3 regions of the Streptomyces sp. NPDC006610 genome follow, and region 2 is predicted to be linked to each of the others. Evidence: riboswitches for the same ligand, from Rfam matches in the RefSeq annotation. Region 2 holds a riboswitch; each other region holds the start of a gene.
The links. A riboswitch is a leader RNA that binds a small molecule or an ion and turns the genes downstream of it on or off. The one in region 2 is predicted to bind cyclic di-AMP.

Region 1 (10,175 bases), on a different contig from region 2:
ACTTGAAGCCGTTGCGCTGGGCCAGCTCGACGGCGTCCAGGGTCTCGGTCAGCGAGCCGATCTGGTTGACCTTCACCAGCAGGGCGTTGGCGGCGCCCTCCTCGATGCCGCGGGCCAGACGCTCCGGGTTGGTGACGAACAGGTCGTCGCCGACGAGCTGGACCTTGTCACCGAGCTTCTCGGTGATGGTCTTCCAGCCCTCCCAGTCGTCCTCGAACAGCGGGTCCTCGATGGAGACCAGCGGGTACGCCTCGACCAGCTCGGCGTAGTACTCGGTCATCTCGGCGGCGGAGCGCGCCTTGCCCTCGAAGGTGTACGTGCCGTCCTTGTAGAACTCGGACGCGGCGACGTCGAGCGCCAGGGCGATCTGCTCGCCGGGGGTGTAGCCGGCTTCCTTGATGGCCTCGAGGATGAGGTCGAGGGCCTCGCGGTTGGAGCCGAGGTTCGGGGCGAAGCCGCCCTCGTCGCCGAGGCCGGTGGCCAGGCCCTTGCCCTTCAGCACCTTCTTGAGGGTGTGGTAGACCTCGGTGCCCCAGCGCAGCGCCTCGGAGAAGGACTCCGCGCCGATCGGGGCGATCATGAACTCCTGGATGTCCACGTTGGAGTCGGCGTGCGAGCCGCCGTTCAGGATGTTCATCATCGGAACGGGCAGCAGGTGCGCGTTCGGGCCGCCCAGGTAGCGGAACAGCGGCAGGTCGCTGGCCTCGGAGGCGGCGTGCGCGACGGCGAGCGAGACGCCGAGGATGGCGTTGGCGCCGAGGGAGCCCTTGTTGTCGGTGGCGTCCAGGTCGAACATCGCCTGGTCGATCAGGCGCTGCTCGGTGGCGTCGTAGCCGACCAGCTCGGGGCCGATCTGCTCGATGACGGCCAGCACGGCTTTCTCGACGCCCTTGCCCTGGTAGCGGTTCGGGTCGCCGTCGCGGAGCTCGATGGCCTCGAAGGCGCCGGTGGAGGCGCCGGACGGAACGGCGGCACGACCCGTGCTGCCGTCGTCGAGGCCGACCTCGACCTCGACCGTGGGGTTGCCTCGGGAGTCCAGGATTTCCCGGGCTACGACGACGTCGATGGACGGCACGAGCATCTCCTTCTTCAATGTGACGCGGCTTCGCAGGGCCGCGGTGGCTCTGCGAGACGAGCCTAACCGGCTCCGGGCGATCGGCCAGCCGGTCGACCACCCCGTGGACGGAACCGAGAGTAAATTGTTTCCGAACGGAACAAAAAGTCCCGCGCACGGTTGCGTGCACGCCTGGCCGAAAAAAGCCCCGCCCCGGCGCGTACGGGGGAGAACGCGCCGGGGCGGGGAGCCCGCGGGGACGGGGGGAACCCTCACGGGGGTCTGGGGGCGGGGGTCCTGGGGGACCGGGGTGCTGGGGCCTGTGGCCGTCAGCCCGGGGGCCCGGAGGCCCGGAGGCCCGGAGGCCCGGAGGCCCGGAGGCCCGGGGGCTTTCAGGATGACGGCGTCGGTCGGCGCGTGCTGTGAGTGCGCTCCGCGCCGCCTGTCAGTTCAGCCCTTCGGCGCCCGCCGTCACTTCGCGCCCCTCGCCGCCGGCCGTCACTTGAGGTGCAGCTGCTGGCCCGGGTAGATGACGTCCGCGTCCTCGACGATGTCCTTGTTCAGCTTGAACAGCTTCGCCCAGCCGCCCTTGACGTCGTGCTCCGCGGCGATCTCGCTGAGGGTGTCGCCCTCGACGACCTTGTACTCGCCGTCGCCCTTCTTGACCTTCTTGCCGGTCGGGGTGGTGACGGTCTTCTTGGCGGCCGGGCGGTCGGCGGAACGGGAGGCCGGCTGCTGCTCCGTCTCGCGGGCCGGGGCGGTGGCCTCGGAGGAGCCGGTGTCGGCCGAGCCCGTCGCGTTCGAACCGGTGGAGCTGCCGGCGTCGCCGGAGGTGCCGGCCGAGCCGCCGTTGTAGGCGGAGTTCGACAGGCCGGTGCCGCAGTGCGGCCAGGCGCCCTTGCCCTGGCCGGCCAGCACCTTCTCGGCGATGGCGATCTGCTGCTCCTTGGTGGCCTGGTCGGCGGTGGCGGCGTACTGCGTGCCACCGAAGGCGGCCCAGGTGGAGGCCGAGAACTGCAGGCCGCCGTAGTAGCCGTTGCCGGTGTTGATGGACCAGTTGCCGCCGGACTCGCACTGGGCGACGGCGTCCCACTCGGAGGCGGTGGCGGCGGAGGCGGTGCCGGACGCCATCAGCGGAGCGGCGACGGCGGCGCCGGTCACGCCGGCGATGGCGATGGCGCGAGTGGAGCGCTGGAGGGCGGTCGGACGACGGTGCTTGCCCTTGCCGGAAAACAGCATGGTTGATCCCCTCACCGACGCCTGCGAGGTGAGCTGTCGGGTTCGGGCCGGTTGAGTTGCCCGGCCGCGTCCCTCACGGGACGCGGCTTCACCCCTAGCCGCCCCGGGCTCAACTGCCCGGAACGGCGCCTACCTTGGGTCCCCCGCTCCTGCCTACGGCGCTTGACGCGACGACTGTTCCCGGACGGCCGCTGGCAGGATTCGGCGTTGCGGCTACCGGGGCCCGCATTGGCGAGCGGTCACGACCGTAGACACGCGATCGGCGGAATTTCAAAGACGATCAGGGCTTCTGAGACTCATCCCACACTGATTCCAAAACGGACAATCAGCCCGAACCGTGACGTGAACTCCCGCTACTTTTCGACCGTTTCGACCCCGACATCCAGGGTCTGACCGGGAAGGATGAGGTCCGGGTCGGCGCCGACGGCGTCCTTGTTCTCCGAGTAGAGCGCGGACCATCCGCCGTCGACCTCAAGAGAGTCGGCGATGCCCCAGAGGCTGTCGCCCTCGCGCACCGTGTACGACCCGTCGGCGGCCGCCCGCTCCGCCGACCCGCCCCGCGAGGCGTGCCGCCCCGAGGAGCCGGAGGACCCGGCCTCGCGGTCGTCGAGGACGTCCTCCTGCGCGCTGGAGCCGCGATGACGGCCGGTCCCCGAGCCCGCGTCGGCGATGCCGGTGTCGATGAGACTGGAAGAGCCGACACTTTCGGGGGTTTTGGCGAGAGTGTCGGAGTCTGCAGATTCCGACACATCCGTGCCGCTATCGGGTGATTCGGGTGCAGAGGGGGAAGTGGAGACGGAGGCGGAGGGTGCGCCCGTCTCCCGGCCGGCCCCGGCTCCGGTTCCGGTCTCGGACGCCGTCGCCCGACCCGAATCCGTCGATTCAGTTCCAGGGGATTCATCGGATTCGCCGGATCGGTCGGATTCGGCCGACTTCCCCGCGCCCGCCGATTCGGTCGGGCTCGTGCTCGACTTCGCACCCGACTTCCCGCCCACTGAGGCGGAAGAACCGGAGGAGTTGGACAATCCGGGCGGGTTGAGGACGCCGTCCGGCGTGCTCGACGCCGCGTCGCCGGCCACCCCCGTGTCGACGCCCGCCTCACTGTCGTCCTGGTCGAGACCGACGAGGATGCCGCAACTGGCCCACGCCTCGGCGCCCCGGTCCGCGAGCAGCCGTTCGGCGACGGCTATCTGCTGGGAACGGCTGGCCTGATCCGGTCGCGACGCGTAGGTGAGACCGCCGTACGCCTCCCAGTCCTCCTGCGACAGGTTCAGGCCGCCGTAGTACCCGTTGCCGGTGTCGGCGCTCCAGGAACCGCCGCTCTCGCACTCCGCGACCTTGTCCCACGTCGCACCGCTCGCCGCACTGGCGCCGGTCGCGCCGAGCAGGGGGATGGCGATGGCGGAGCCGGTCACGCCGGCCGCGACGACGAGTGCCGGGGCCTGGCGGGGGCGACGGTGACGACCGTTCCCGGAGAGCATGCGGGGACCTTTCCCGAGACAGCAGTGACCCGCGCGGCGGGTGATGCGCCGCCGCCACGTTGATGGGTGAACGTATCGGCAGACGATCACTTGTCACAAGTTCATGCCGCGCAGATCACGTGAAGATCACAGATGTGAAGGGCTGTCATGTTTGGTTTGGGACACGGGTGTCCGGAAGAGTCCGCTATGCACGACCTTGCTCGGGCGTGAACTCCACCGGCAGCGTGCGCAGTCCGCGCATGATGAGTCCACCCCGCCAGCGCAGCTCTGCCGGGTCGACGCCGAGCCGCAGGTCGGGGAGGCGGGTCAGCAGCGTGGCCAGCGCTGTCCGGCCCTCCAGCCGGGCGAGCGGCGCGCCGAGGCAGTAGTGGATGCCGTGTCCGTAACCGAGGTGCTGGTTGTCGCGCCGGGCGAGGTCGAGCGTGTCGGGGTCGGTGAACCGCTCCGGGTCCCGGTCCGCCGCCGCGAGGACGACGAGCACCGGGTCGCCGGGCGCGATGTCCTGGCCGCCGATCGTCAGAGGCTCGGTCGCGAAACGCCAGGTGGCCAGCTCCACCGGCCCGTCGTAGCGCAGCAGTTCCTCCACTCCGGTGGCCAGCAGGTCGCGTTCGCCCGCCGCGAGGGAGTGCTGGAGGCGGGCGCGCTGCACGGGGTGGGTGAGCAGCGCGTACATGCCGTTGCCGATGAGGTTGACGGTGGTCTCGAACCCGGCGAACAGCAGGATGAACGCCATCGCCGCCGCCTCGTTCTCGGTGAGGTGCTCACCGTGGTCCCAGGCGCGGATCAGGCCGGAGATGAGGTCCTCGCCGGGCGCCGGCTCCGCGGGCAGGGACTCGCGCTTGCGGTGGATGAGCTCGGCGAGGTAGCCGCGCATCTTCTTCACCGACCGCGCGACACCGCCCCGCGGCCCGCCCCCGTGACGGATCATCATGCCCGCCCAGTCCCGGAAGTCGTCCTGGTCCTCGGGCGGTACGCCGAGCATGTCGCAGATGGCGTAGATGGGCAGCGGGAAGGCGAACTCGTGGATGAGGTCCGCGCTCCCCGTGCGGGCGAACCCGTCGATGAGCCGGTCGGTCAGTTCCTGCACGCGCGGCGCGAACTCCGCGACGCGGCTCGGGGTGAACGCCTTGGACACCAGCCGCCGCAACCGGGTGTGGTCCGGCGGGTCGATGTTGAGCAGATGGGTCATCAGCTCGGCCTTGCGCTCACCGGGGATGCCGGTCTTGCCCTTCGCGTGCGCGGGCTCGTCGTGGTGGGCCGGGTTCTTGGACAACCGCTGGTCGGCCAGCGCCTGCCTCGCGTCGGCATACCGGGTGACCAGCCATGCCTCGACCCCGCTGGGCAGCCGCGTCCGGTGCACCGGCGCGTGCTCGCGCAGCCAGGCGTACGCCGGGTAGGGGTCGGTCGCGAACTCCCAGGTGAAGAGTTCGGGCGCGGGTGGGGCGGCGTGCTGACGGGAATGCGGCTGGTTGGTCACCCGTCGACGTTATCCGGCCGCTAAGACTCCTTTCCGGGCTCCTCGGCCGCCGTGCTCGCCGCGGCCTCCGTCTCCCTGATCGCGTCCCGGTACGCGCGTGCCGCCGCGCGCAGCGCCGTCTCCGGATCCACGCCCTCCGCCTCGGCCCGTGCCGCCAGCGCCAGCAGCTCGTAGCCGATCCCCTCGTCCTTCGGCAGCGGCACGTCGAGGCCCGCGGTACGCGCCCGGGACGCGAGCTTGGCCGCGAGGGCGAGGCCGGGCTGGTGCAGAGGTATGCCCTCGGTCACCGACGTGCGCCGCTTCTCCTGGGCCTTGGTGCGCAGCCAGTGCTCTCTGACCTCCTCGGGGGTGGAGGCCGTCGCGTCGCCGAAGACGTGCGGGTGGCGGTGGATGAGCTTGGCGACGATGGTGCCCGCCACGTCGTCGATGGAGAAGGGGGCGTCCTGGTCCTCCTCCGCTATCCGGGCGTGGAAGACGACCTGGAGCAGGACGTCGCCCAGCTCTTCCCGGAGTTCGTCCCGGTCGCCGTCCTCGATCGCCTCGATCAGCTCGTACATCTCCTCGATGCCGTGCTTCACGAGCCCCTGGTGGGTCTGGCGGGACGACCAGGGGCACTCGGCGCGGATGCGGTCCATGACCTGGACGAGGTCGAGGAGGCGGGCGCCGGGCAGGTCGTAGGAGGCGGGGAGCAGCTCCAGCTCCGGCATGCGCACGCGTCCGCCGCCGGCCAGCCGGGCCAGTCCGTCCGTCAGCCCGGGTTCGCCCTCGCCGGTGGCGACGACCACGACCGTGCGCCCGTCGGCGCACGCGTCGACCAGTTCCTCGGCGGTCGGGGCCGCCTCGGCGACGGCTATCCCGGCCTCCCGCAGATAGGGCAGCTGCGGGTGCGCCCCGTCGGCGCAGAGCACCTGGTCGGCGGCGTGCAGGGCCTGCCACGCGGGCCAGGAGAGCAGCCCGGGGGCGACGCGGTGGCTGGTGGTGAGCAGGACGATGCGTCCGGGCGCGGAACGGGGGTCGGGACCGGTGTCCGGGGTGCCTTCGAAGCTGGTTGCGTTCACGATCCGAACGTAACCCACCACGGCGAGGCGCTCGCGAGTTGTCCACAGCGACCACTGCGATCATCGGATGAACAGCCTGGCACGCCACCGAACCCCGCGACCGCCTGCACGTCGGCCGCCCGGCCGGCGGCCGGCCCGCAGTACCCGCCGCCTACGCCTCCGCCCGCAGCCGTACCGCCGCGCCTACGCCGGCTGCTCCGGCGGTGCCTCCGCCGTCACCTCGCGCACCCACGGCGTCTTGGCGTCCACCCGGCTGCTCTTCTCCACGTCCCAGGTGCCGTAACGCGGGTTGAGGTCCACGTCGAGCTTCTTGGATGCCTCGGACAGGGCCTTCCAGAATGCCGGCTGGCCGGTGTCGGTGCCCAGGTGCCGGGCGAGCTTCTGCGCCTCCAGCTGCAGGCGCAGGTTCTCGTCCAGGCGCTCCGGAGGCACCCCGTACTGCTGGAGCCAGGTCGTCTCCAGGCCCTTGGCGCCGCCCGCCTGCTGTTCGAGGCCGGCGCGCATCTGCTGGACCTCCTTGCGGCTGACCGTGATGCCCGCGTCCCGGGCGGCGCGGTGCAGGACCTGGTCCAGGACCATGCTGTGGAGGGTGTCGCGGGCGAGGGTGCCGGTCCTGGCGACGATCTGCGCGTACTGCGTCTCGTCGCCCACCGCCGCCCGCTGCGCCTCGCGCACCTCGTCGACCCGGTTCTCGAGTTGCGCCACGGTGATCCGCCGGCCGTCGACCACGGCCGCGGCACCGGGGTGCGCGTCGTTGCCGCAGGCGGTCAGCAGCGGGGCCGCGGCGATCGCGGCGGACAGGAGGAGCGCGGTGCGACGGCGGCGGTGCAAGGGGAACCTCCCGAGGAGATTGTGCGACGGTGCACAAAGTCTTGCGGTGATCGATGGTAGGCAGCGGCCGGGCTTTGGCCAACCCATTCGACCAACGATTCACCGCGACTTCAGGCACCCACGGCTCACGCACCCGCACCACGGGCTCCCCGCGCGGTCGGCAGCCGCACCCCAGGCGCCCTCGCGCGGCAGGCGCCCGCACGGCAGGACCCGCACGGCCGACGGCACCCCCGCCGAAGGCGCCCGTTCGCCCCTCCGGCGGTCAGCGCACCTGCCCCAGCCACTGCAGCGTCCGCCGCACCTCCGCGGCGAGCGGATGTCCGGGCCCGTGCAGCGTCTCCACGTCGTGCAGCAGCCGCACCAAAGTGGCCTGCGCGGCGGCCCGGTCGCCGACGGCGAGCAGCAGATGCCCGATGCGGCGGCGGACGTCGTGGGCCAGCTCGGGGTCACCGGAGACGTACTGGTTCTCGTAGTACGGCAGCAGCGACCGGTACTCGGCGAGCGCCGCCGCCGGTTCACCGAGCTGTTCGAGGCACTGCGCGACCTCGTAGCGGTAGCGCAGCGACTGCGGGTCGGCCTGTCCGGCCTCGGCGGCGCGCTCGTCGGCCAGGCGGCGCAGTTCGGGCAGCGCGCGACGGTACTGGCCGTCGTCCATGAGCGTGGCCGCGTACTGCTTGCGCAGGGTGCGTACGACCGGGGAGTTTTCGCCGTGCTGATCGGCGGCCGTGGGGAGGATCGCGCCCAGGATGTCGACGGCCTGGGTGATACGTCCCTCGCCGAGCAGCCGCTTCACCTCGTCGACCGCGCGGGCCACGTCCGGCTTCTCGGCCGTCTCCGGAGCCGGTGTGGCCGGGGCGGGCTGGGGCGCGGGCGTCCGGGCGCGGTCCGGCCAGGGGGCGTGCGGGCGCAGGAAGGGGCGGGTCGGGTCGAGGGGCGCGCCGGAGGGCATCCCGCGCGCGGGCAGCAGCAGCGCCAGTTCCTCGTAGACCTCCTGCGCGGAGCCGGGCCGGTGCTGCGGGTCCTTGGCGAGCAGGCGCAGCACGAGGGATTCCAGCGCCTCGGGCACCTCGGGGCGCAGCCGGCGCACGGGCACCGGCGCCTCGTACAGGTGCCGGTGCAGCACCCCGAGCGCCGTGGAGCCCGCGAATGGGACGTCGCCGCTGAGCAGTTCGTGCATGAGCACGCCGAGCGCGTACAGGTCGGTGTACGGGCCGACCGCGCCGCCCATCGCCTGCTCGGGGGCCATGTAGGCGGGGGAGCCGATGGGCGAGCCGGTGTGCGTCAGGCGGGTGGTGTCGGTGTCCATGACGGAGGCGACGCCGAGGTCGAGGACCGTGACGGTGCCGTCCTGCTTCACCATGACGTTCCGCGGCTTGAGGTCCCGGTGGACGATCGGCACGGCGTGCACGGCGCTCAGTACGGCGCACAGCTGCGCGGCGACCGCCACCGCCCACGGCCAGGGGTAGGGGTCGTGCTCGGCGAGGTGGTCGGAGAGGTCGGCCCCGTCGACGTACTGCATGACGAGGAACAGCTCCGCGCCGTCGCTGCCCGCGTCGTGCACGGTCACCAGCCCCGGGTGGTCCACCTGGGCCGTCACCCGGCACTCCCGCACGAAACGGCGGCGCAGCTCGTCGGCCTCCTGGCCGGCCACCTTGTCGGGGCGCAGCAGCTTCACCGCCACGCGCCGGTCGAGCCGCTGGTCGTAGGCCGTCCAGACCTGGCCCATGCCGCCCTGCCCGATCAGCGTGGCCAGTTCGTAGCGGCCGGCGACGACGCGCTTCGCCGCCACGGTCACCGCGCGCCCTCGCCGCCGTCGCCCCGACCGCTGTGACCACCCTGGCCGCCCTGCTTGCGCAGGTAGTCGCTCAGCTCGTCCAGTTCGGCCCGCACCTGGTCGATGCGCGCGGGCGCGGGGCGCTGCGGCGGCGGGGTGTGCGCGGGCGTGCCGGGCCCGGGTATCGGGGTGTGGGGCTGCGCGGGGACGGGCGGGGGCGGGCCGGGTATCGGCGTGTGCGGCGGGGCCGGGTGGACGACGGGCTGCGGGCCCGTGGCCGCGGTGGTGTACGGGGCGGTCGCGGCCGGGTTCGGGTACCCGTACGACGCCGTCGCCCGTCCGGCGGGGATGCCGTAGCGGACGTCGTGGTAGTGGCGCACCTCGGCCGCGATGTAGTACGCGATCACCACGACGAGCGTGCCCAGGAGCAGGATCAGGCCGGTCCAGCCGCCCGTGGTGTGGATCTCGTCGCCGGGCTCGGTGCCGAGCAGCACCAGGGAGAGGATGTCGATCGCCAGCACGGCCACGAACAGGCCCCAGTGGAGCGACTTGCGCGTGACGGCCGCGAGACGCAGCAGCATCACCCACGTCAGGAGGCCGAGGCTGAAGACGGCCAACGCCACGAACAGCACGCGCAGGAGGACCAGCAACGCCGTCGGGGGCGGCTGCTTCACCGGCTGCGTATAGCCGTGGCCATGCATGACTGCTCCTGATGCCTGGTGCGCGCACGCGTGCGGGGTTCGAACCGGCGTCGGGCAACGCCGGTCGTGAGATTGTCGCTTCGAGCGTATAGGTCGACACCGACAACCCGTCCCGGGTTGTACCGAACCGTTGTCGCACTGATCACTTACGGATGCCGGGGCTTTTCTCAGTCGGGCGCGACGGTCCCGTCCGTCAGGCCGTCGTACATCCCGCGGGCGAGACGCGCCCCCAGTCGGCTCGCATCGCGCAGCGCGCTCTCGAACTCGTCCAGCGCGCGGAAGCGCGCGCCGTAACGCCGCTGCTCGTCCAGCGGGAGGCGGGGCAGCTGCAGGCGTCGGACGTCGAGCCGGGTGGCGGTGGAGGCGTAGCTGCTGGCCTGGCGGTGGTTGTCGGTGCCGCGCAGGAAACCGGTGAGGAACCACGGGTCGAGCGACGCGGGGTCGGGGCGCAGCAGCACGAGGTTGCGGCCCAGGGCCGCGCCCGCCGTCCCGTCGCCGATCACGCGCGCCACCGCGCCGCCCCCGAGCACCGGCACGACGACGTCGCCGACCGCGAGGAG
Region 2 (10,175 bases):
CGGTGGCCTGGGTCGGCGTGATCACGGTCCTGTTCATGCTGCCGCAGGTCTCCCCGGTCACCCCGGAGACCTTCAACTACGCCCCCGTCGCCGTCCTGGTCGTCCTCGGCTTCGCCGCGACCTGGTGGCTGGCCTCGGCGCGCCACTGGTTCCTCAACCCCGACCACCCCCGCGCCCGCGCCCACGCCGGACCCCGCGTCACGGCCCCGGAACCGGCCGACCCGTGACCCCCGAGGCCCTGCCGCCGACGCGGAGACAGCGCGTTGTCCGATACCCGATCGGCGACAGGGCGTCGTCCGGCTATGCTCGGGGAGGCAACATCGCCTGGGCCCTTAGCTCAATTGGCAGAGCAGTGGACTTTTAATCCATTGGTTGTGGGTTCGAGTCCCACAGGGCCTACACCTCACAGCGCCCCGGCCTGGTTCACGAACAGGCCGGGGCGCTGCTGCGTTGGACGTTCCCGCGATGCCGTGCGGTGTCCCTCACCAGGCCCTGAGCCCGCCCGGCAGGCCGTTGTCAGTGGGGGGCGTTAGTCTCCGCGTATCCGGATCGTTCGGCTGTTTCGTCCCGGTTCGGGGCGGTTTCAGGAGGGCATCATGGCATCGCGTCTCAACCCGTACATCAGCTTCGACGGCGACGCCCGGCAGGCGCTGGAGTTCTACAAGGAGGTCTTCGGCGGCACGCTCCGGCTCAGCACCTTCGGCGAGATGGGCCAGGGGGAGGGCCCCGACGCCGAGAAGATCATGCACGGCATGCTGGAGACGCCGGCCGGCTTCACCCTGATGGGCGCCGACAACCCGCCCGGGATGCCCTACACGCCCGGCACCGACCACGCGGTGAGCGTCAGCGGCGACGACGACGCCGAGCTGCGCGGCTACTGGGAGAAGCTCTCCGCCGACGGCACCGTCACCGTGCCGCTGGAGAAGCAGATGTGGGGCGACGTCTTCGGGATGTGCACGGACCGGTTCGGGGTGCAGTGGATGGTCGACATTGCGGAGCCGGAGGAGGGCTGAGGCGGCGAAGGCGGCCGCAAGGGCGAGACGGGGGACCGCGGCAGGTGCGAGGCCGGGACGGTCAGACTGAGGGCGAGTCCTGTCCGTTCCTGCTCCCCGGGTGGATACGCCGATGCCCCTGCCCCACGTCCTGCTCTCCGCCGCCGTCTCCCTCGACGGCTACCTGGACGACACCGGCCCCGACCGCCTGATGCTGTCCGGCCGGGCCGACTTCGACCGGGTCGACGAGGTACGGGCGTCCGTCGACGCCGTCCTCGTCGGCGCCGGCACCATCCGGGCCGACAACCCGCGGCTGCTGGTCAACTCCCCCGAGCGGCGGGCGGCGAGAGTGGCGGCCGGCAAGCCCGCGTACCCGCTCAAGGCGACCGTCAGCGGCTCCGGCGACCTCGACCCCGGCGCCGACTTCTGGCACACCGGCGGGGAGAAGGTCGTCTACACGACCGCCTCCGGCGCCGAGCGACTGCGCGCCGCCCGGATCGCCGCGGACGTCGTCGCCCTCGGGGACGCCCTCGACTGGCGGGCCGTGCTGCGGCACCTGCACGACGAACGCGGCGTTGGGCGGCTGATGGTCGAGGGGGGCGGCGTCGTCCACACGCAACTGCTGCGGGCCGGGCTCGCCGACGAACTCCAGCTGGTACTGGCCCCGTTGCTCGTCGGGCAGCCGGACGCCCCCCGACTCTTCGGACCCGGCCCCTACCAGGGCGGACGGCTGCGGCTCGTGGAGACGCGGGCCATCGAGGACGTCGTCCTCATGCGCTACGAGCCCACCGCACCCGGCGCCGGGCAGCTGCCGTCGGCCGCCGACCGGCGCTGGCTGGCGCTCGCCTGCGAGCTGGCGGAGCGGTGCCCGCCCTCGCGCACGGCGTTCAGCGTGGGGGCCGTGGTCGTCGCGGCGGACGGCGCCGAACTGGCCCGCGGGCACTCGCGCGAGGGCGGGGACCCGGTCGTCCACGCGGAGGAGGCGGCGCTCGCGAAGATCGCCCCGGACGATCCGCGGCTCGCCGGAGCCACGGTGTACAGCAGCCTGGAGCCGTGCGCCCGACGCGCCTCCCGGCCGCGCCCCTGCGCCCGGCTGATTCTGGACGCGGGTGTCCGCCGGGTGGTGACCGCCTGGCGGGAGCCGGACACCTTCGTCACCGGCGCGGACGGCAGCGGACTGCTCGCCGCGGCCGGCGCCGACGTCGTCGTCCTGCCGGAACTGGAGGAGCGGGCCAAGGCGCCCAACCGTCACCTGGCGGGGTGAGGAGTGTCCGTCGCCGGTGGGGCGGAGCAGCGGTGGAGCGGGCGGGGCGCGCCCTCCCGTCCGGCCGGCGCGCTGCCCGCTCCCCGTCCGGCGGACCGCCCATCGGCCCAACATCCGCTGCGCCTCGCCGCGCGCCGGGTCACGCTGCCCCTGGGTGAAGCAGCACGGCAGGACGGACGCGGAGGCGGCGCGCATGAGGGCCATGAGAGCCACGAGGGCTGTGAGAGCCACGAGGGGCACGAGGGTTGCGAGCAGGCGGGTGGTCCTGGGCGTGGCCGGCGCGGGGCTCGCGGCGGCGCTGGCCGGCGGGCTGGTCGGGGCGTGCGGGGTCATGGACGCCGGGGGACGGACCATGGTGCGCGCGCTGCCCGCCGACGCCGGGTTCACCCACCCCGGCGTGCTGGTCAACGCCCGGCAGCTGGACGTCGTACGCGAGAACGTCACCGCCGGACGGCAGCCGTGGCTGAAGGCCTACCTCGACATGCGGGACAGCCCGTACGGGTCGTACCGACACCGGGCGCGGCCGGTGAGGACCGTCCACTGCCCCGGCGGCAGGGCCGGGCGCGGCTGCGCCGCCGAACGAAAGGACGCGATCGCCGCCTACACGCAGGCGCTCCTGTACGGCGTCACCGGCAAGCGGCAGCACGCCGAAAAGGCGATCGAGATCATGGACGCGTGGTCGGAGAGGCTGCGCCGGCACACCGGGGGCGACGCCGCGCTGCAGGCCGCGTGGACCGGCGGGACCTGGGCGCGGGCCGCCGAGATCGTGCGGCACGCACCGGGCGCCGGATGGGAGGCCGGGTACATGCGGCGGTTCGAGGGGATGCTGCGCACCGTCCATCTGCCCGAGGTCACCCGGCCGGGCCGGGCCGACGACGGTCACCGGGAGCTCGTCGCCGCCGACGCCGCCCTCGGCATGGCCGTCTTCCTCGACGACCACCGCGCCTTCGACGCCGCCCTCCGCCGCTTCCGCGAGCACGTCCCCGCCCAATTTCCGCTGGAGCGGGGCCGGTCCGCCGCCCGCACGGACTGCCGGCACCTGCGGCGGACCGGCGCCTCGCTCGCCGCCGCCGCGCACATCGCCGAGACCGCCTGGCACCAGGGCGTCGACGTGTACAGCGAGGTGGAGGACCGGCTCAGGGCCACGCTCGACCGGCAGGCGGCGGGGCTGCGGCGGTGCGGGGGGACGGCCGGGCCGCCGCCGGCGGTCGTCCTCAACCACCTGGAACAGCGGCTCGACAAGCCCGCCGCGGCCGCCCGCAGCGCTGCTGCCCGGCCGGGGGCCCTTGCCGGCACCGACCACCGCTTCGTCGCCTGGGAGAGCCTCACCCACACCGGCAACCCCGGCGGCTGAGGAGCGGGCGGTCCGGGTCGGCGAAAACCCTGGCGTGAGGGCTCCCGCGGATGGCGTACACTGGATTCATCGACGCGGGGTGGAGCAGCTCGGTAGCTCGCTGGGCTCATAACCCAGAGGTCGCAGGTTCAAATCCTGTCCCCGCTACTGAAGGCCCAGGGCCGGAATCCTGATCAGCAGATCATGGGTTCCGGCCCTGAGTGTTGTCCGCGCCGACCGCGCTGTCCGCGGCACGCCCTCCACCTCGGTCACGTCAGGTAGTCGTACGACCGTGCACGGGTAACATCTGAGACACCGTCATAAACTCGTCCGCTCCTGAGCCCGGGTCAACTCGCCCGGTTTTCGCCGCTCGTGAGCCGTACGTCCCGGCCGAGAACGTTAATGATCAAGCTGAACGGCTTGGAATTCAGGCCCCGGTTCTATTAACGTCCGATAACGCAGCGCGGTCGTCCCAGCCGTCACAAGAGGCGGCTCCGTGCGCACACGCCGAATCCCGCAAGGGAACCGGGGAACCATCACCTTGGGGTGAATCGGGCGTAGGCCGCCGTATCGGCACGGATGGTTTACGCGCGTAGGAGACCTTCCTGCTCCGAACCCGTCAGCTAACCCGGTAGGCGAGAAGGAAGGAAAGGAGTACGCCCACGTGGCGTCCAACCCGCCTGCCCCGCAAGCCCCGTTCTTCCCGGCACCGCGCTCCGAGGACACCGTCGTCTACGGCGGACAGCGCACCGACGAGGGGCCGTGGGAGGAGTGGAACCCCACCGCCGACTCCGTCCGCCCCGTCCGTGGCAAGCACCGCGTCGCCAAGCAGCGCGGCGGCGGACTCGCCCGCAGCTCCACCGTTCTCGGCGTCGGCGTCATAGCGGCCGTCGGCGCGGGCGGCATGGCCACCGCGCAGACCGGCAAGCCGCCGGTGTCGATCTCGATGCCCGACCTGCCCAACGTCGGCTCCCTGCTCTCGGACGACGCCGAGGACGCCGCCGACACCGCCGTCGCGCAGACCGCCGCCGCACCGCTCAGCGGCGCCGGTGTCACCACCGCCGACACCGCCCAGGGCACCACCGACGCCGGCGAGGCCCTGCGCGCCCGGATCATCGCCCAGGCCGAACAGCAGCAGGAGCAGGTCGAGAGCAAGGCCGCCGCGGAGGCCGTCGCCGCTGCCGAGAAGGCCGCCGCCGAAGCCGCCGCCAAGGCCGAGAAGGAGGCGGAGGCCAAGGCCGCCGCCGCCAAGGCCGCCGCGGAGGAGGAGGCCCGCAAGAAGGCCGAGGCCGAGCGCCTCGCCGAGCTGGCCCGCCAGTACACGCTGCCGACCTCCTCGTACACCCTCACCTCGACGTACGGCCAGGCCGGCGCCATGTGGTCGTCCGGCTACCACACCGGCGTCGACTTCGCCGCCCCCACCGGCACCCTCATCAAGGCCGTCCACACCGGCACCATCACGCAGGCCGGCTGGGACGGGTCGTACGGCTACAAGACCGTGCTCACCCTCGAGGACGGCACCGAGATCCTCTACGCCCACCAGTCGTCGATCAGCGTCACCGTGGGCCAGAAGGTCAACACCGGCGACGTGATCGGGCGCGTGGGCGCCACCGGCAACGTCACCGGCCCCCACCTCCACCTCGAGGTGCGCACCGGCGACGGCGGCGCCGTCGACCCCATCGCCTGGCTGCGCGACAAGGGCCTCAACCCCTGACGTCCGCCGCCGACGCGGCACACCTTCGATCCCCGGCGGTCCTGACGGCACCCCCCCGACGTCAGGGCTGCCGATCGCGGGTCCTCACGTCCGGTACGGGTTGTACTGCGCCGGGTGCCACGCCTGCGGCCCCGCCGCCCACGGGGGTACGGCCACCGGTGCCACCGGCGCGGTGACGCGCGCCGCGTGCTCCAGCGCCGGACGGGCGACCTCCCGCCGGGACCACAGCTCCCGCAGCAGCTCACCCTCCCGCACGGCGAAGTCCGCCCCCGCCCTGCCCTGCCGCAGCCGGCGGCGCAGCTGCGCCAGCGAGGTCGCGCGGGACTGGTACTCGGCCACCGTGCGCGCCGCCGGCCGGCCCAGATGGTGGCCGGCGTACTCGCGGGCCAGCCGCCGCGCCCGCAGCGAGCCCAGCGCGTACGGCTCGGCCGGAGCGAGCCAGCCGGCCGCGGCGTAGGCGGGCAGTTCCTCGCGCACCGTGCGCAGTGCACGCTGCCGGCTCCAGATCACCAGCCACGTCAGCAGGCCGAACACCGGCACCATGAAACCGCCGTACACCGCGAAGAAGCCGTACTCGCCGAAGGTCGCCGAACCGTTCCACAGGGCGTGCATGCCCATCGCGAGCAGCAGCCCGCCCAGCGGCGGCAGGATCCGGCGCAGCCGCTGCCGCTCCCCGGCGAGGGCCGCGAGTCCGAAGCCGATGCCGGTCAGGACGGTGAACAGGGGATGCGCGAAGGGCGACATGACGACCCGGACGAAGAACGTCGCCGCCGTGACCGTGGCGATGCCGTCACCGCTGAGCCGGTCGGCGCCGAAGGCGTTGCCCAGGTAGAGGATGTTCTCGGTGAAGGCGAAGCCGGTCGCGGTGATCCCGGCCAGGACGACGCCGTCGACGATGCCGGTGAGATCGCGGCGGCGGAAGAGGAACAGCAGCAGGACGGCGACGGCCTTGGTGGTCTCCTCGACGACCGGCGCTATCACCGTCGCGCCGAGGGTGTTCGCGCTCGCCGGGTCGGCGGTCGCCGTGGCGATCCAGCGGACGGCGAAGCTGTTGGCGACGATCGCCATCAGCGCCGCCGCACAGGCGCCCCAGGCGAAGGCGAAGGCCAGATTGCGCCAGGGGCCGGGATCGACGCGGTCCAGCCAGCGGAAGACGGCTATCAGCAGCGGCACCGGCAGGACCGCGAGTCCGAGGCCGACCAGGAACCCGTCGGTGCCGGTCTCCTCGCGGACCAGGGCGAGGATGACCAGCCCCGACATCGCCAGCAGCGTGGTCAGCGCGGCGTAGCCCAGCCGGCGCCGGCGCCACCAGGGCGCGTGCGCCGGGACGCCGCCGTCCGGAGTGGCTAAGGGCGTCGGGTGCGGGGGACCGGTGGCCACTGCGCCCCCTTACGGCAAGGACCGGTGCGGTACGCGGCGGAAGAGCAGGTCGTTCACGGCATGGCCCTTGTCCAGGCCCTGGCCCTCGAAGCGGGTGAGGGGGCGGAAGGCGGGGCGTGGCGCGAAACCGCCGTCGGGGCTGGTGTTCTCGTACGCGGGGTGCACGGTGAGCACCTCCAGCATCTGCTCGGCGTACGGCTCCCAGTCCGTGGCGCAGTGCAGGATCGCCCCCGGCCTCAGCCGGGCCGCGGCGAGGGTGAGGAAGTCCGGCTGGATCAGCCGCCGCTTGTGGTGCCGCTTCTTCGGCCAGGGGTCGGGGAAGAAGACGCGCAGCCCGTCGAGGGAGTCGGGGGCCAGCATCTCGCGCAGCAGGATGATGGCGTCGCCGTTGCCGACCCGGACGTTGGCCAGGCCGTTGCGCTCGGCCAGGCCCAGCAGGTTGCCCTGGCCGGGGGTGTGCACGTCGACGGCGAGGATGTTGGTGCCGGGGTCGGCGGCGGCCATCTGGGCGGTGGCCTCGCCCATGCCGAAGCCGATCTCCAGGACGACGGGGTGGTCGTTGCCGAACAGCTCGGCCAGGTCGAGGACGCGCTGCCCGTCGATGTCCAGGCCCCACCGGTGCCACAGCCGTTGCAGGGCGTCCGCCTGCCCGGCGGTCACCCGGCTCCGGCGGGGCTGGAAGCTCCGGATCCGCCGCTCGAAGTGCGACCCGGCGGGATCCGCCTTGGGCCCGTCCGGGAACCTCGGCTCCGCCTTGTCCCGGCCGCGCGACGGAGCGGTGCCGGGGGAGGCGGAGCGGGGGGCTTCGGGGGTGTTCACGGAGTCAGACACAGTGGGGTCGATTTTACGGGCGGCGGGGGCGTGCGGCGTGCGGAGACGGTGCCGGTGCCATCCCCGGCGCGGTCCGCGGGGCGCCGACGCCCGTACGCGGTTCTGCGTTCGCCGGGTTGTCGGTGGCATGCGGTCCCGCGCCCGCCCGGCTTCCATCGGTACGCGGTTCCGTGCCCGTCCGGCCCTTGCGGGCGCGCGGTTCCGGGCCCGCCCGGCTCCCGCCGGTGCGCGGTTCCGCGGCCGCCCAGTCCTCGGTGACACGCGACCTTGCGCCCCTCCGGACCTCGGCGGCACGCGCACCCCCTCACGCTCACGCCCCACTCAGCACCCCCAGCACCCGCCGCGCCACCTCCCGGCCGATCGGCAGCGACGCCGTGGCCGCCGGGGACGGGGCGTTCAGAACGTGGACGACGCGCGGCGACTCCCGGATCAGGAAGTCGTCGGCGAGGGAGCCGTCGCGCAGCACCGCCTGGGCGCGCACCCCGGACGACGCCGGGACCAGGTCGTCCTGCGTCACCGCCGGGAGCAACCGGCGCACCGCCTCGGTGAACGCCGCCTTCGAGGCGGAGCGGCGCAGCTCCCCGGCGCCGTACCGCCAGTGGCGGCGGGCCATCCGCCAGGCGCCCGGCCAGGTGAGGCTCAGCGCCAGCTCGCGCGGGCGGACCACGCCCGGGCCGTAGCCCTCGCGGGCGAGCGCCGGGACGGCGTTGGGACCGATGTGGACGCCGCCGTCGATGCCGCGGGTGAGGTGCACGCCGAGGAACGGGAACGCCGGGTCGGGGACGGGATAGACCAGGCCGCGGACCAGCTCGGGCCGGGCCAGCTCGTAGTACTCGCCGCGGAAGGGGATGATCCGCATGCCCGGGTCGTCGCCGGTGAGCCGGGCGATCCGGTCGCAGTACAGCCCGGCGCAGTTCACCAGGGCCCTGCCGCGCAGCACCGCGCCGGCCGCCGTGCGCACGGCCACGCCCAGGGACGGGCGGCGGTCGACGGCGACGACCTCGGCGTCGTAGTGGATCCGCGCGCCGGAGGCGTCGGCGAGCCGGCGGGCGACCTCGGAGTAGTCGCAGACGCCCGTGGTGCCGACGTGTATGGCGGCCAGGCCCCGCACCTCGGGCTCGTACTCGGCGATCTGCGCGGCGACCAGCTCCCGCACCGGTATGCCGTTCTCCCGGCCGCGCTGGACCAGGGCGTGCAGCCGGGGCAGCTCGGACCGCTCGGTGGCCACGATGAGCTTGCCGGTGACGGCGTGCGGGATGTCGTACTCGGCGCAGAACTTCACCAGCTCGGCGGCGCCGCGCACCGCGAACCGCGCCTTGAGGGAGCCGGGGCGGTAGTAGACGCCGCTGTGGATGACGCCGCTGTTGCGGCCGGTCTGGTGGCGGGCCGGGCCCGGCTCCTTCTCCAGCACGGTCACGCGGGTGCCCGGCGCGGCGCGGGTGATCGCGTACGCCGTCGACAGGCCGACGATCCCGCCGCCGATCACCAGCACGTCGCAGTCGTAGGCGATCTTGTGCACCTGTTTCACCTCCCGGCTTCGATAGTGCACTGCGCCACTGACAATGCCCTCAAACCCGGGTTCCCGCCCGGAACCGCCCGGCGGGCCGTTCCGGGCCGTCGCCGTACCCGGTCAGGCGGGCGCCATGAGCAGCGGCCGGGCCCGCTCGCGCAGCTCCACGACCCGCGGCTCGTCGCCGTACGGCTCCAGGCGGTGCAGGAGGTCCCGCACGTACTCGGTGGTGCGTGCGGAGGAGATCCGGCCGGCGACCTCGACCGCCCGCACGCCCTGCTCGCAGGCCGCGTCCAGGTTGCCGGACTCCAGTTCGGCGACGGCGGAGACGACGAGCCGCAGCCCGTGCGAGCGGACGAACTCCTCGGTGGGCCGGGACAGGGCCTGCTCGGTGAAGCGGCGGACCTGGCGCGGGGCCTTCAGGTCGCGGTAGCACTCGGCGGCGTCGGCGGCGAACCGGTCGTAGCCGTAGAAGCCGAGCCAGGAGGGGTCGCTGTCGCCGTCGCGGGAGCGCTCCAGCCAGGCTTCGGCCGACTTCAGGGCCGCGCCGGCGGCCTGGGCGTCCCCGGCGCGCGCGTGCGCGCGTGCCTCGACGAGACGGAAGAAGCTCATGGTGCGGGCGGTGGCCAGCCCGCGGTTGCGCTCCAGGGCGGCCTGCGCGAGGTCGACGCCCTCGTCGCCGAAGCCGCGGTAGGTGGCCTGGAGGGACATGGAGGCCAGGACGTAGCCCCCGAGGGGGACGTCGGCCGCCGCGCGCGCGAGACGCAGCGCCTGGATGTAGTACCGCTGGGCGGCCTCCTGCTGGCCGGTGTCGAAGGCCATCCAGCCCGCGAGCCGGGTCAGTTCGGCTGAGGCGCCGAACAGGGCGCGGCCCACCTCGTCGGAGTAGGAGCCGAGCAGCAGCGGCGCGGCCTCCACCCGCAGGCACTCCGGCACCATCGACGAACGCCAGTCGCCGCCCCCGTACTTGGAGTCCCAGCGCCGGGCGTCCTCCGCGGCCTCCCGCAGCTTGCGCACGTCGCTGTGGCCGACCTTGATCGGCGTCCCGGCGGCCTCGGCGGGGCCGGCGTCGCGGGCGACCGAGCTGTCGGCGGGCGTTATCAGCCACCGCGAGGCGGGGGTGGCATAGGCGCTGACCGCGAACGACCCGG
Region 3 (10,175 bases), on a different contig from region 2:
CGCTTTGTATCTGCTCGGCTACGACCTCGGGCACCCGGTGATGCGGGCGGGCCTCGCGTCGCTCGACCGGTACGCCGTCTGGCGCGAGGACGGCGCCCGGATGATCGAGGCCTGCCAGTCCCCGGTGTGGGACACCTGCCTGGCCACCATCGCCCTCGCCGACGCCGGGCTGCCCGCCGATCACCCGGCGCTGGTCAGGGCGGCCGACTGGATGCTGGGCGAGCAGGTCGTGCGGCCCGGCGACTGGTCGGTGCGCCGACCCGGACTGCCGCCGGGCGGCTGGGCGTTCGAGTTCCACAACGACAACTACCCCGACATCGACGACACCGCCGAGGTCGTCCTCGCGCTGCGCCGCGTCCGCCACCACGACCCGGAGCGGGTCGAGAGGGCGATCGGCCGCGGGGTGCGCTGGAACCTCGGCATGCAGTCGAGGAACGGCGCCTGGGGCGCCTTCGACGCCGACAACACCAGCCCCTTCCCCAACCGGCTGCCGTTCTGCGACTTCGGCGAAGTGATCGACCCGCCGTCCGCCGACGTCACCGCGCACGTGGTGGAGATGCTCGCCCACGAGGGCCTCGCCCACGACCCGCGCACCCGGCGCGGCGTTCAGTGGCTGCTCGCCGAACAGGAGCCGGACGGACCGTGGTTCGGCCGCTGGGGCGTCAACTACCTCTACGGCACCGGGTCGGTGGTGCCCGCGCTCACCGCCGCCGGGCTGCCCGCCTCGCACCCGGCGATCCGCCGCGCGGTCTCCTGGCTCCGGCGCGTGCAGAACGACGACGGCGGCTGGGGCGAGGACCTGCGCTCCTACCGCGACCCCCGTCAATGGCGGGGCCGGGGCGCCTCCACCGCCTCGCAGACCGCGTGGGCTCTGCTGGCGCTCCTCTCCGCCGGCGAACGGCACTCCGAGGCCGTCGAACGCGGCGTCGCCTGGCTCGCCGCCACCCAGCGGGAGGACGGCTCCTGGGACGAGCCGTACTTCACCGGCACCGGCTTCCCCTGGGACTTCTCCATCAACTACCACCTCTACCGGCAGGTCTTCCCGCTCACCGCGCTCGGCCGGTACCTGCACGGCGAGCCCCTCGCCCACCGGGCGCAGTCCCGCGAGCAGCCGGCGCGGGCCGAGCGGGGAGCGGTCCTCGCCGAACAGCGCCCGGCCGGCGCGTAGGTGCGGGCGATGAGCACACCGCCCGCCCCGGCGCCGCCGCTGCTGATCGCCTGCGCGCTCGGCATCGAGCGGCTGGCCCTGCGCCTGGGCGAACGCGACGGCACCGGCGGCCCGGTCACCGTGCTGCGCACCGGCATGGGGCCGGAGGCCGCCGAGCGCTCCGTCGCCCGGGCGCTGGCCGGCCCGGCCCTCGCCGGCGTCGCCGTCCTCGCCACCGGCTTCTGCGCCGGGCTCGCGCCCGGCATGCACCCCGGCGACCTCGTGGTCGCCGAGGAGACCAGGGATCCGCGCGGATCCGTGCCGTGCGAGGGAACCGACCTGCTCGTCGAGGAACTCGCCCGTGCCGTGCCCGGCCACGCCGTGCACACCGGCCCGCTCACCGGAACCGACCACGTCGTACGGGGCCCCGAGCGGGCCCGGCTTCGGGACGCCGGCGCCATCGCCGCCGACATGGAGTCGGCGGCGACCCTGCTCACCGCCGCCCGCGCGGGCACGCGCCCGGTTGCCGCCGTCCGGGTGGTGGTCGACGCCCCGGAACACGAACTGGTCCGGATCGGCACCGTGCGCGGTGGAATATCGGCTTTCCGCGTTCTCCGCTCCATTCTTCCCGCATTCCGTGAATGGCACCGTAATGTGCTGCTCCCCAGGAGGTGAGCCAGATGGCCATGCCGCTGCGCCAGTCCGTCAAGGTCGCCGCATACTTGGCTGAACAGAAGCTGCGCCGGCGCGACAAGTTCCCGCTCATCGTGGAGCTGGAGCCGCTCTTCGCCTGCAACCTCAAGTGCGAGGGCTGCGGGAAGATCCAGCATCCGGCCGGGGTGCTCAAGCAGCGCATGCCGGTCGCCCAGGCAGTGGGGGCGGTCCTCGAATCCGGCGCCCCGATGGTGTCCATCGCCGGCGGCGAGCCGCTGATGCACCCTCAGATCGACGAGATCGTGCGCCAGTTGGTGGCCAGACGCAAGTACGTCTTCCTGTGCACCAACGCCATGCTGCTGCGCAAGAAGATGGACGAGTTCACTCCCTCGCCCTATTTCGCGTTCGCCGTGCACATCGACGGGCTGCGCGAACGGCACGACGAGTCGGTCGCCAAGGAGGGCGTCTTCGACGAGGCGGTGGCCGCCATCAAGGAGGCCAAGCGGCGCGGCTTCCGGGTCACCACCAACTCCACCTTCTTCAACACCGACACCCCGCAGACCGTCGTCGAGGTGCTCGACTTCCTCAACGACGACCTCCAGGTCGACGAGATGATGATCTCGCCCGCCTACGCCTACGAGAAGGCCCCCGACCAGGAGCACTTCCTGGGCGTGGAGCAGACCCGGGAACTGTTCCGCAAGGCCTTCTCCGGCGGCAACCGGCGCCGCTGGCGGCTCAACCACTCCCCGCTCTTCCTGGACTTCCTCGAGGGCCGCGTCGACTTCCCGTGCACCGCCTGGGCGATCCCGAACTACTCCCTGTTCGGCTGGCAGCGGCCCTGCTATCTGATGAGCGACGGCTACGTGCCGACGTACCGGGAACTGATCGAGGAGACCGACTGGGACAAGTACGGCCGCGGCAAGGACCCGCGCTGCGCCAACTGCATGGCGCACTGCGGCTACGAGCCCACCGCCGTCCTCGCCACCATGGGCTCCCTGAAGGAGTCGCTGCGCGCCCTGCGCGAGACGGTGTCCGGAAACCGGGAGTGACGTCATGACGGCCCGCGCCCCGGGCGCGGGCCGTCGCCGTGAGAGCACCGCGAGAGGAAGACCGGAGAGGACAGGGGGCCCGGGCGTGACGATGCCGGCTCGCCGTCCGGGCGCAGCCGGCCCGGGCCGCGGCCCCGACGACACGGCGTCCAAGGAGACCCACGCATGACGACCGCCGAATCCGCGCCCCAGCCCGCCGAGCCGGCGCCCGGCGCGGAGTTCGACCTCGGCGCGCTGCTCGCCGAGCGCGCCGCCGAACGCTACGAACTGCACGCCCGGCACCTCAACCACCAACTGCCGCGCATGTTGCGCACGATCGGCTTCGACAAGGTCTACGAGCGTGCCGAGGGCGCCTACTTCTGGGACGCCGAGGGCAACGAATACCTCGACATGCTCGCCGGGTTCGGGGTGATGGGCCTCGGCCGTCACCACCCGGTCGTGCGCAGGGCGCTGCACGACGTCCTCGACGCACACCTCGCCGACCTCACCCGCTTCGACTGCCCGCCGCTGCCCGGACTGCTCGCCGAGCGCCTCCTCGCCCACAGCCCCCACCTGGACCGGGTGTTCTTCGGCAACAGCGGCACCGAGGCCGTCGAGACCGCCCTGAAGTTCGCCCGGTACGCCACCGGCCGACCGAGGGTCCTGTACTGCGAGCACGCCTTCCACGGCCTGACCACGGGCTCGCTCTCCGTCAACGGCGAGTCCGGCTTCCGCGACGGCTTCGCCCCGCTGCTGCCCGACACGGCCGTGCCGCTCGGCGACCTCGACGCCCTCGCCCGGGAGCTGAAGCGGGGCGACGTGGCCGCCCTGATCGTGGAGCCGATCCAGGGCAAGGGCGTGCACGAGGCTCCGCCCGGCTATCTGCGGGCCGCCCAGGACCTGCTGCGCCGGCACAAGGCGCTGCTCATCGCCGACGAGGTGCAGACCGGCCTCGGCCGGACCGGCGACTTCTACGCCTACCAGCACGAGGACGGCGTCGAACCGGACCTGGTGTGCGTGGCCAAGGCCCTCTCCGGCGGCTATGTGCCGGTCGGCGCCACGCTCGGCCGGGACTGGATCTTCAAGAAGGTGTACTCGTCCATGGACCGGGTGCTGGTGCACTCGGCCAGCTTCGGCGGGAACGCCCAGGCCATGGCGGCGGGCCTGGCGGTGCTGTCGGTCATGGAGAGCCGGCAGACCGTCGCGGGCGTCCGCGCCACGGGCGAGCTGCTGAAGTCACGGCTGACGGCGCTGATCGACGAGTACGAGCTGCTCGCCGACGTGCGCGGCCGAGGGCTGATGATCGGCATCGAGTTCGGCCGGCCCCGGTCGCTCGCCCTGCGCAGCCGCTGGACGATGCTCCAGGCGGCGCGCAAGGGGCTGTTCGCGCAGATGGTGGTCGTGCCGCTGCTCCAGCGCCACCGCATCCTCACACAGGTCTCCGGCGACCACCTGGAGGTGATCAAGCTCATCCCGCCGCTGATCATCGGGGAGCGAGAGGTGGACCGGTTCGTGGACGCCTTCACAGAGGTGATGGACGACGCGCACAACGGCAGCGGTCTGATGTGGGAGTTCGGGAAGACGCTGGTGAAGCAGGCGGTCGCCCATCGGTAGACGGGGCTTTTGCCTGGCGGGCAAGAAAATTGCCCCGAGGGCAAAGGTGGGGCTCAATGGGGGCATGAGCCTTCCCGTCCCCGAGCCGGCCGCCGAGGGCCTGGCCGCCGTGGCCCCGCAGCTGCGGGCGCTGCGCCGCCAGGCCTCCCTCACCCTGGAGAGCGCGGCCCGCGCCGCCGGGCTGTCGCCCGCCCATCTCTCCCGGCTGGAGACCGGCCACCGCCAGCCGTCGCTGCCGATGCTGCTGGCGCTCGCCCGCGTCTACGGTACGACGGTCTCCGAGCTGCTCGGCGAGACGGTCGCCGGCCGGGACGCCGTCCTGCGCGGCGCGGACATGGAACCGACGGCGGCGGGCGGCTGGACCTACCGGCAGGCGGGAGCGCCGGGCCGCGGGATGCAGGCACTGCGCGTCCACGTGCCGCACGGGTCCCAGGGCGACATCGTGCGCGTGCACCCCGGCGAGGAGTGGCTGTACGTCCTCCAGGGACGGCTCGGGCTGCGCCTCGGGGACGCCGCGCACCGGCTCGGCCCCGGGGACAGCGCCCACTTCGACTCGCTGACCCCGCACCGCATCACCGCCCTGGACGACGACGGAGTCGACCTCCTGTTCGTCCACACCCTGCTCCAGAGCCCCACGGCCGCGCTGTGCCTCGGCCCCACGACGGGAGAGACCCCATGAGCGACTCCGAGCAGAGGATCCCGAAGGCCATCTGGGTCCGGCTGTTCATCTACATCGTCGCGGGGCACGTGTTCGCCGCGTTCCTCTATCTGCTCTTCGAGGTCGGGGCGAAGTAGCGCCGGGCGGCCGGGCCCGGGTGGCGCCGCCCCGGTCTCAGTCGAGGAGCCGGTCGCGCAGCCGCTCGCGGGTCCGGGGAGCCAGCCCGAGGCCCCGCTCCAGATAGGCGTCGACGCCGCCCCAGGTGTCGTCGATGGTCTCCAGCGCCGCCGTCAGGTATTCGGCGCGCGCCTCGAACAGCGGGTCGAGCAGCTCCATGACCTCCGGCGCGTAGGCGGAGGCGGAGCTGCTACTGCGGCGCACCCTGTAGCGCCGGTGCTTGGCGTTGGACTCCAGGTAGTCGGCGAGGATCGCATCGCGCTCCACCCCCAGGGCGAGCAGCGTCACCGCGATCGACAGCCCGGCGCGGTCCTTGCCGGCGGCGCAGTGCATCAGGGCCGGGACGCTGTCCTCGGCGAGCGCGTGCAGCACCCGTGAGTGCTCGGCCGTCCGGTCCTTGATGATCATGCGGTAGGAGGCGATCATCCGGTTCGCCGCCTTGCCGTCCGCCAGGATCTCCCGCAGCTGCTCCAGATCGCCCTCGCGGACCATTCTCCAGAACTCCGCGCCGTCCGCCGGGTCGCTCAGCGGCAGGTTGACATTGCGCACGCCCGGCAGCTCGACGTCGGGCCCTTCGAGCTTCTGGTCGGCGGCGTTGCGGAAGTCGAAGATCGTGTGCAGCCCCAGCGAGGCGAGGAACGCGGCGTCCTCGGCGGTGGCGTGGGCGAGGTGGCCGCTGCGGAACAGCACGCCGTGCCGCACCCGGCGCCCGTCCACCGTCGGCAGGCCGCCCACGTCACGGAAGTTGCGCACTGCGGCCAGCTCGGGCTCGGTCGACGGCACCTGCTGCGTCACGGGGGCTCCCTCCCATCGCCCCGCCGGCGCGGCTCGTCGACGGGCACGCCTTGACGATACGACATGCGTTTTCCGGGCCGACCGGTTGTCCACAGGCGGTCACCGTTCGTCGCCGGGGTTTTCCACAGGCGTTGCCGGGAGGGGGCGCGGCGCTCGATGATGTTGGGACGTGAGCGGGACTGTCCGAGTCCGTGGGGGAGCGGGATGACGCACATCGACATCGCCGACGACGGCCGCACCTGGCTGCTGTCGGGACCGGCGAGCAGCTACGCCCTGCACCTCACGGACGCCGGCGAGCTGCTGCATCTGCACTGGGGGCCGACCATCGCCCTCGCCGACGCCGAGGCCCTCGCCGCCCGTCCGCTGCCCGACGACTGGCCCTTCGAGTCCCGCCTCGACGGACGCGAGGAGTACCCCGTCGAGGGCGGCGCCCGCTTCGTCCGGCCCGCCCTGTCCGTGCGCACCGACGAGCGGCGCGGGACCGAGTGGAGCTTCGAGGCCTACGAGATCGGCGGCGCCGGGGGCGAGGAGGAGCTGCGGCTCCGGTTCCGGGACGGCGGGCTGGCGGTCACCCTGCACCACCGGATGCGCGGGGACGTCGTGGAGCGCTGGGTCACCCTGGACAACGACGGGCCGGCCGTGGAGCTGCTGCGCGCCGACTCCGCGACCTGGACCCTGCCCGAGCGCGGGGCCTGGCGGCTGAGTCAGCTGCACGGCCGCTGGGCCGCCGAGTCCCGGCTGACGTCCGCGCCCCTGACCTACGGCGAGAAGGTGATCGGCAGCCGCCGCGGGCACACCGGGCACCAGCATCTGCCGTGGGTCGCGCTGGACACCGACGCGACCGAGGAGCGCGGTGAGGTGTACGCGTGCGCCCTCGGCTGGTCGGGGTCCTGGCGGATCGCGGTGGCGCAACTGCCGGACGGGCGGGTGCAGATCACCGGCGGCGCCGGGTACGACGACTCGGGGCTGCTGCGGCTGGCGGCGGGGGAGTCCTTCACGACGCCCGTCTTCGCGGGGCTGTGGTCCGACGGCGGCTTCGGCGGGGCCAGCCGCGCCTGGCACGCCTATCAGCGGGCGCATGTCGTCCCGGACGCCGGGCGGGACCGGCCGGTGCTGTTCAACTCCTGGGAGGCGACGGGCTTCGACATCTCCGAGGAGCAGCAGCGGGCCCTCGCGCGCCGGGCGGCGGGGATCGGCGTCGAGCTGTTCGTCGTGGACGACGGCTGGTTCGGGGCGCGCACCGGCGATCACGCCGGGCTCGGCGACTGGACTCCCAACCGGGACCGCTTCCCGGCCGGACTGAAGCCCCTCGCGGACGAGGTGCACGCCCTCGGGATGCAGTTCGGGATCTGGGTCGAGCCCGAGATGGTCAACCCGGACAGCGAGCTGTACCGCGCCCACCCGGACTGGGTGCAGTTCCAACCCGGACGAAACAGGACGGAGTTCCGCAATCAGCTGGTGCTCAACCTTGCGCGCGAGGATGTGCGGGAGTACCTCTGGGAGCAGCTCGACGCGCTGCTGTCCGGCGCCCCCGTCGACTACGTGAAGTGGGACTTCAACCGCTGCTTCACCGACGCGGGCTGGCCCGGCGATCCCTACCCGCAGCGACTGTGGGTGGACCACGTGCGCGCTCTGTACGCGCTGGTGGACCGGCTGCGGGCGGCCCACCCCGGCGTCGCCTTCGAGTCCTGCTCGGGCGGCGGCGGCCGGATCGACCTCGGCATCCTCGCCCGCACCGACCAGGTGTGGACCTCCGACAACACCGACCCGCTCGACCGGCTCGCCATCCAGCACGGCTTCAGCCAGCTCCACCCCGCGCGGGTCATGGCCGCCTGGGTCACCGACAGCCCCAACGCCATGCTCAACGGCCGGGTCAGCTCGCTGCGCTTCCGCTTCGTGAGCGCCATGGCCGGGGTGCTCGGCGTGGGCGGCGACCTCACCTGCTGGAGCGAGGAGGAACTGTCCGAGGCGCGGGAGTGGGTGGCGCTCTACAAGGAGATACGCCCGCTGGTGCAGCGCGGCGACCTGTACCGGCTGCGCCCGCCGGACGGAGGGCTCAGCGCCGTGCAGTACGTGCTCGGCGACGAGACCGTCGTCCTGGCCTGGCTCCAGGCGCAGCGGTTCGGCGAGCCCGTGCCGGCGCTGCGGCTGCGCGGGCTGGATCCGACAGCGTCGTACGAATGCCGCGAAACGGGCGAAATCCATCGCGGTGCCGTGCTGCTGCATCACGGAATGCAGTCGGGGTTGCGGGGAGATTTCGACGCGGCAGTTCTCCGACTCCGTCGCATATGAGCCTTCTGCCCGAATTGGCCTCTTCATTCCAACTCGCTGCGGAATGAGGGGGGCTGGTGAAACGGCGGGTGAGCAGGGTCATAGTGGTGACCGTGCGTCGCCCGTCATGTTCACGTAATCCTCACGTGTCACAAGGGAGTTTGCGGGTAACGGCCGCCCGGCGGTGTACGGAGGGTGACCGGGAAATCCGGCAACCGATCAAGATGGGGGTCTTGATCCGGAACCTCTTGCTTGTCCGTTTGCGTCGCGGTCGCTTACGTTCCAGACCGATCCGGGCGGACGCCTAATCCTGCCGCCGCCCGGTGCCCGCGCAAACCCACCCGTGTACGGCAGGAGCGGGGGACCCACAGGTACGAATGCCTGTTCCGGTCTCCGGAACGGCTTGGGGTTTAGCCGCGTTTCGGCGCGGCCGGACATCTCCAGTCCGCACCCGACAGCTCACCTCGCAGGCGCCGGAGAGGAAATCACCATGCCCGCAAAGGGTAAGCACCGCCGTCCCAAGGCCCAGCGTTTCGCCCGCTCCATAGCCGTCGCCGGCACCGGTGGCGCCGCACTCGCCCTGCCGCTCATGGGGGCCGCCGGCGCCCATGCCGCGACCCCGCAGTCCGCGCCGGACAAGACCGTCCAGTCCGTCACGGCGGAGAAGACGGCCACCGGCAAGAAGGCCGCCGAGAAGAAGTCCGCCGCGAAGAAGTCCGGGGCGACGACGTATTCGGTGAAGGTCGGCGACTACCTGTCGAAGATCGCCGAGGAGCAGAACGTCAGCGGTGGCTGGCAGCGGCTCTACGAGGACAACCGCGAGGCCGTCGGCGACGACCCGTCGCTGATCCACCCGGGCCTCAAGCTCAGCATCGGCAAGAAGGCCGCTACGGCCCAGAAGTCGTCGGCCCCGGCGCCCTCTTCGGCCTCCGCCGAGAAGTCGTCGGCCACCGCCGAGCCGTCGCAGCCGTCCGAGCCGTCGCAGCCGTCCGAGGCGCCCCAGCAGGAGTCCTCCCCGGCGGAGTCGGCCCCGGACGAGTCCTCGGCCCAGGCGTCCACCGGCTCCCAGGCCGCCGACACCGCCCCCGCTTCCGGCGGCTACACCGCCCCGGTGTCCGGCGCGGGCGTCGGCACCGCCTACAGGGTCGCGGGCAGCATGTGGTCCAGCGGCTACCACACCGGCGCCGACTTCGTCGTCCCGACCGGCACCTCCCTGAAGGCCGTGGGCCCGGGCACCGTCGTCTCCGCGGGCTGGGCCGGCGCGTACGGCAACCAGGTCGTCCTCAAGCTCGCCGACGGCTACTACGCCCAGTACGCCCACCTGTCCTCCCTCTCCGTCTCGGCCGGCCAGACCGTGACGGCGGGCCAGCAGGTCGGGCTCTCCGGCTCGACCGGCAACTCCACCGGACCGCACCTGCACTTCGAGATCCGCACCACGCCGAACTACGGCTCCGACGTGGACCCGGTCGCCTACCTGCGGTCGCACGGCGTCTCCATCTGAACCCCCGCTCCCTGACGCACAGCCGCCGAAGGCCGGACCCCGATCACGAGATCCCGGGTCCGGCCTTCGGCGTGCCCGCCCCGACGGGCCGCGGCCCATTCCGCAGTTGACCATTCCTTGGCCAGTGGCTTATCTCACCGTCCGTCAACCCATGCCTACGGTCGCGTAAGTCACATTCCACGAGGAATCATGGTGCGCTGTGGCAGACGATTCGAAGAATGACAGCAGATCAGTGATCGGGTCGTACGTGGCGGTGGGGGACAGCTTCACCGAGGGCGTGGGCGACCCCGGCCCCGACGGGGCGTTCGTCGGCTGGGCCGACCGGTTCGC

Region 1: it holds a riboswitch for cyclic di-AMP, as region 2 does, so the genes downstream of both, ABZY13_RS09185 (transglycosylase family protein) here and ABZY13_RS31780 (M23 family metallopeptidase) in region 2, are expected to answer to the same signal.
Region 3: it holds a riboswitch for cyclic di-AMP, as region 2 does, so the genes downstream of both, ABZY13_RS24205 (peptidoglycan DD-metalloendopeptidase family protein) here and ABZY13_RS31780 (M23 family metallopeptidase) in region 2, are expected to answer to the same signal.

The regions. Positions count from the first base shown of each region.
Region 1 is NZ_JBEXOP010000008.1:129,249-139,423, reverse strand. It holds gene eno (phosphopyruvate hydratase) at 1-1,075, opposite strand, end outside; gene ABZY13_RS09185 (transglycosylase family protein) at 1,553-2,293, opposite strand; cyclic di-AMP (ydaO/yuaA leader) riboswitch at 2,297-2,464, opposite strand; gene ABZY13_RS09180 (transglycosylase family protein) at 2,647-3,708, opposite strand; gene ABZY13_RS09175 (cytochrome P450) at 3,959-5,251, opposite strand; gene ABZY13_RS09170 (nucleoside triphosphate pyrophosphohydrolase) at 5,272-6,309, opposite strand; gene ABZY13_RS09165 (SurA N-terminal domain-containing protein) at 6,493-7,140, opposite strand; gene ABZY13_RS09160 (serine/threonine-protein kinase) at 7,403-8,893, opposite strand; gene ABZY13_RS09155 (hypothetical protein) at 8,932-9,588, opposite strand; gene ABZY13_RS09150 (N-6 DNA methylase) at 9,783-10,175, opposite strand, start outside.
Region 2 is NZ_JBEXOP010000062.1:12,759-22,933, reverse strand. It holds gene ABZY13_RS31810 (amino acid permease) at 1-227, shown strand, start outside; tRNA gene ABZY13_RS31805 (tRNA-Lys) at 327-399, shown strand; gene ABZY13_RS31800 (VOC family protein) at 597-1,013, shown strand; gene ABZY13_RS31795 (dihydrofolate reductase family protein) at 1,126-2,256, shown strand; gene ABZY13_RS31790 (alginate lyase family protein) at 2,477-3,610, shown strand; tRNA gene ABZY13_RS31785 (tRNA-Met) at 3,684-3,757, shown strand; cyclic di-AMP (ydaO/yuaA leader) riboswitch at 4,085-4,242, shown strand; gene ABZY13_RS31780 (M23 family metallopeptidase) at 4,254-5,303, shown strand; gene ABZY13_RS31775 (PrsW family intramembrane metalloprotease) at 5,388-6,683, opposite strand; gene trmB (tRNA (guanosine(46)-N7)-methyltransferase TrmB) at 6,693-7,514, opposite strand; gene lhgO (L-2-hydroxyglutarate oxidase) at 7,825-9,033, opposite strand; gene ABZY13_RS31760 (MFS transporter) at 9,145-10,175, opposite strand, start outside.
Region 3 is NZ_JBEXOP010000033.1:729-10,903, reverse strand. It holds gene shc (squalene--hopene cyclase) at 1-1,168, shown strand, start outside; gene ABZY13_RS24240 (1-hydroxy-2-methyl-2-butenyl 4-diphosphate reductase) at 1,178-1,822, shown strand; gene hpnH (adenosyl-hopene transferase HpnH) at 1,828-2,850, shown strand; gene ABZY13_RS24230 (aspartate aminotransferase family protein) at 3,016-4,443, shown strand; gene ABZY13_RS24225 (XRE family transcriptional regulator) at 4,508-5,122, shown strand; gene ABZY13_RS24220 (DUF6126 family protein) at 5,119-5,238, shown strand; gene ABZY13_RS24215 (tyrosine-protein phosphatase) at 5,276-6,073, opposite strand; gene ABZY13_RS24210 (alpha-galactosidase) at 6,278-8,365, shown strand; cyclic di-AMP (ydaO/yuaA leader) riboswitch at 8,663-8,832, shown strand; gene ABZY13_RS24205 (peptidoglycan DD-metalloendopeptidase family protein) at 8,835-9,845, shown strand; gene ABZY13_RS24200 (SGNH/GDSL hydrolase family protein) at 10,078-10,175, shown strand, end outside.